Regions from separate parts of the Streptomyces sp. NPDC048270 genome, predicted to be linked through region 1. Evidence: riboswitches for the same ligand, from Rfam matches in the RefSeq annotation. Region 1 holds a riboswitch; the other holds the start of a gene.
What was found. A riboswitch is a leader RNA that binds a small molecule or an ion and turns the genes downstream of it on or off. The one in region 1 is predicted to bind glycine.
Positions count from the first base shown of each region.

Region 2: linked by a shared signal. The riboswitch ahead of gcvT (glycine cleavage system aminomethyltransferase GcvT) and the one ahead of gcvP (aminomethyl-transferring glycine dehydrogenase) in region 1 are both predicted to bind glycine.

Region 1 is NZ_JBEZLV010000021.1:122,776-124,967, reverse strand. Features, by position in the region: gene AB0D66_RS20370 (DNA polymerase IV) at 1-604, shown strand, start outside; gene AB0D66_RS20365 (PRC-barrel domain-containing protein) at 601-966, opposite strand; glycine riboswitch at 1,079-1,177, shown strand; gene gcvP (aminomethyl-transferring glycine dehydrogenase) at 1,374-2,192, shown strand, end outside.
Region 2 is NZ_JBEZLV010000003.1:323,213-325,404, reverse strand. Features, by position in the region: gene AB0D66_RS04735 (AAA family ATPase) at 1-373, opposite strand, end outside; glycine riboswitch at 598-701, shown strand; gene gcvT (glycine cleavage system aminomethyltransferase GcvT) at 863-1,978, shown strand; gene gcvH (glycine cleavage system protein GcvH) at 2,067-2,192, shown strand, end outside.

The sequences.
Region 1 (2,192 bases):
GGTGCGCAGGTACGACTTCTCGACGCTGACCCGCTCCGAGACGCTGCGGGGGCCCACGGACGACCCCGCGGTCGTCCGCGAGGCGGCGGCGCGGCTGCTGGAGGGTGTGGACACCACGGGCGGGGTGCGGCTGCTGGGCGTGGGGGTGACCGGACTGGCCGACTACACGCAGGAGGACCTGTTCGCCCAGTCCCTGGCCGCCGGGCCGCAGGGGGAGGCGGGGGAGGCCGCTCCCGGGCCCGACGGGGCGGACGGGGCCGCTGGGGCCCCAGGAGCTGCCGGGGCCGCCGCTGGGCCCCTGGAGGGCTCGCAGGGGGCGGCGGGTGCGGAGCCGGCCGCGGAGCGCGAGGCGCCTCCCGAGCGTCGGTGGACGGCCGGGAACGACGTCCGGCACGCGGTGTACGGGCCCGGGTGGGTGCAGGGCAGCGGGGTCGGGCGGGTGACCGTACGGTTCGAGCGGCCCGGGTCGGAGCCCGGGCGGGTGCGGACCTTCCGGGTGGACGACCCCGAGCTGGAGCCGTCCGATCCGCTGCCGCTGGTGGGGGAGGAGCCGCCGGCCGGGGCCTCCCCGGGTGCCCGGCCCGACGGCCCCCCGGGTTCCTAGCCCTCGTCGCCCGCCAGGCGGCCGAAGTCGCGCTGGAAGTCGCTCGGCAGGGTCACGTCCAGGCCGTAGTGGTGGTAGAGCTGCAGCTCCTGTTCGGGGGAGAGGTGGCGGCCGACCCCGAAGTCGGGTGCGTCCCTGATCAGGGCACGGTCGAAGGGCACCCGCAGGGTGTCGCCGACCAGCTCGCTCGGTTCCAGGGGGACGAACGCGTCCCGGCTGAACAGGCCGGTCCGCACGGCTGCCCATTCCGGGACTCCCGTGGCATCGTCGAGGTAGACCTCGTCGATGGTGCCGATCTTGGTGCCGTTGCGGTCGAATGCCTTGCGGCCGATCAGGCTGCGCGGATCGATGTCGGTCTGCACGGTCCCTCCAAATGGTCGCAACTCCTCCGTAATGACTACAGAAGTGCATTTCGGGAGAGGAGGCCACTCGGGGAGTGCCCGGATCCTCGCTGGTAGGCTGGGTGATGGCTGTCGACCCTGTGCGGGAGAGTCCTCCGAATGAACGCGACGGAGGCGCCGAAGGAGCAAATCCTCCCCGGAATCTCTCAGGCATACGTACCGCACGGACGAGGCCACTCTGGAAAGCAGGGGCGGGTACCGGGCGTGCAGTGCCGGTCCCACTCCTCACCGACGGTGAAAGCCGGACCTCGCGGGCGACCCCCGCGGATCCGGTGAAGCTCTCAGGTTGAGATGACAGAGGGGGAGGCCGTCCGGGTGCCCGCGCCGTGGTGCCCCTCGCAGGTCATACGACCAGGAGGCCTCCGTTCATGACCGCCAACCGCATTCCGCTCTCCCAGCTGGAGCGAGGCATCCCCTTCGAGCAGCGCCACATCGGCCCGGATGCCGAGGCGCAGGCGAAGATGCTCGCCCAGGTGGGCTACGGCTCCCTGGACGAACTGACCGCCGCCGCGGTGCCGGATGTCATCAAGACCGCCGAAGCGCTCGACCTGCCCGAGGCGCTGACCGAGGCCGAGGTGCTTGCCGAGCTGCGCTCGCTCGCCGACCGCAACCAGGTCCTCTCCCCGATGATCGGCCTCGGCTACTACGGCACCTTCACCCCGCCGGTGATCTTGCGCAACGTCATGGAGAACCCGGCCTGGTACACGGCCTACACGCCGTACCAGCCCGAGATCTCCCAGGGCCGCCTCGAAGCGCTGCTGAACTTCCAGACGGTCGTCGCCGACCTCACCGGCCTGCCGACCTCCGGTGCCTCCCTGCTCGACGAGGGCACGGCGGCCGCCGAGGCCATGTCGCTGGCCCGCCGCGTGGGCAAGGTCAAGGACGGCGTCTTCCTGATCGACGCGGACGCGCTGCCGCAGACCATCGCCGTGATCGAGACCCGCGCCGAGCCCACGGGCGTCGAGGTCGTCGTCGCGGACCTCTCCGACGGCATCCCGGCCGAGATCGCCGAGCGCGGCGTGTTCGGCGTGCTGATCCAGTACCCGGGCGCCTCCGGTGCCGTACGGGAGATCAAGCCGCTGATCGACCAGGCGCACGAGCTCGGTGCCATCGTCACCGTCTCGGCCGACCTGCTCGCGCTGACCCTGCTGACCTCCCCGGGCGAGCTGGGCGCCGACATCGCCGTC
Region 2 (2,192 bases), on a different contig from region 1:
GTACCCATGCCTGGGTGCCGCAGTCGTGCACGACCACCGAGGCTCCGGAGCGCAGGGTCCGCCACAGCCCCCAGTAGTGCGCGGCCCGCACCAGCGGCCGGTACGCCCCGTACGGAAGCCCCGGGGGCATCCGCCGCTCCCAGCGCTCGCGGGTGTCCTGGGAGTCGATCGCACCGCCCTCGGCGGCCGCCCTCTTGATCAGCGTGCTCTTGCCCCCGCCCGGCAGGCCGGACACCACGACGATGTCGCCCGCGGCGAAGCCGAGCCGGCGCGCCCCCCGCGCCCCGGCCCCGCGCAGGTCCCGTACCCGGCCGGCGCCCGCGCCCGCACATGCCGCACCGCCGCCGCCGCGCTGCGCCGGCACCGCGTCCACGGTTGCCACAGCCGCCACCACTCCGAATCGCCGCACAGTGTTCGCCTCCCCCGAATCGGGTCGCCAGGACCCTTTCCCACTGAGTGTAAAGAGACGGTAATCCGGCAGCACCGGTTCCGTTCCGGCCTTCCGGGCCCCCGTACGAACTTTCGGGGCCCCACGCCCGATCACCACGAGGGCGTGCAATGATGTGCGCCATCTGGACCAACTGCATACCGGCCGCTTGAATCCGCGCGGGAGAGTCCCGGCACGCCGCGAGGCCGTGCACGGGCGCCGAAGGAGCAAGAACCTCCCTTGAATCTCTCAGGCCCCGTACCGCGTGGATGAGGCAGATCTGAAAAGCGAGCCGTCCGACGGACGGCTCCACCCAAGGTGCAAGCCGACGGTCCCCGGCAGCGGGGGCGCTATCGGCGAACCTCTCAGGTTCCGATGACAGATGGGGAGGACCTTCCTCGTCATGTCATGCCCTGGGACTCGGGAGCCACACCCATGAGCAACGCCCCCCGTCTGACCGCACTCGATGCGCTGCACCGCTCGCTCGGTGCGACCATGACCGACTTCGCGGGCTGGGACATGCCCCTGCGGTACGGCAGCGAGCGCGACGAGCACAACGCCGTGCGCACCAAGGCCGGCCTCTTCGATCTGTCCCACATGGGCGAGATCACCCTGACCGGCCCGGAGGCCGTCAAGGTCCTGGACTACGCGCTGGTCGGCAACATCTCCACCGTCGGCGTCGGCCGCGCCCGCTACACGCACATCTGCCAGGAGGACGGCGGGATCCTCGACGACCTGATCGTCTACCGCCTCGGCGAGACCGAGTTCATGGTCGTCGCCAACGCCTCCAACGCCCAGGTGGTGCTGGACGCGCTGACCGAGCGCGCCGCCGGCTTCGACGCCGAGGTCCGCGACGACCGCGACGCGTACGCGCTGATCGCCGTGCAGGGTCCGCAGTCCCCCGGCATCCTCGCCTCGCTCACCGACGCCGACCTGGACGGGCTCAAGTACTACGCCGGCCTGCCGGGCACCGTGGCCGGGGTTCCCGCGCTCATCGCCCGCACCGGCTACACCGGCGAGGACGGCTTCGAGCTGTTCGTCGCCCCCGAGCACGCCGTGGAGCTGTGGCAGGCGCTGACCAAGGCGGGCGAGGCCGTCGGCCTGGTCCCGGCCGGCCTGTCCTGCCGCGACACCCTGCGCCTGGAGGCGGGCATGCCGCTGTACGGGCACGAGCTGACCACCTCGCTGACCCCGTTCGACGCGGGGCTGGGCCGGGTCGTGAAGTTCGAGAAGGAGGGGGACTTCGTCGGCCGCGCCGCGCTGGAGGCCGCCGCCGAGCGCGCCGCGACGAACCCGCCGCGCAAGCTGGTCGGCCTGGTCGCCGAGGGCCGCCGCGTCCCGCGCGCCGGCTTCTCCGTGGTGGCCGGCGGCCAGGTCGTCGGCGAGGTCACCTCCGGCGCCCCGTCGCCCACGCTGGGCAAGCCGATCGCGATGGCGTACGTCGACGCGGCGCACGCCGCGCCCGGCACCTCCGGCGTCGGCGTGGACATTCGCGGTACGCATGAGCCGTACGAGGTCGTGGCCCTGCCGTTCTACAAGCGGCAGAAGTAGCCCCGTACGGCACTGCGCAGTACCGGCCGTCTCAGTACCCAAGACCCGCTGTTCACATCCACTCCCCCGCATCCAGGAGAATCAGGTCATGAGCAACCCCCAGCAGCTGCGTTACAGCAAGGAGCACGAGTGGCTGTCGGACGCCGAGGGCGGCGTCGCGACGGTCGGCATCACGGAGTTCGCGGCCAGCGCGCTCGGTGACGTCGTCTTCGCC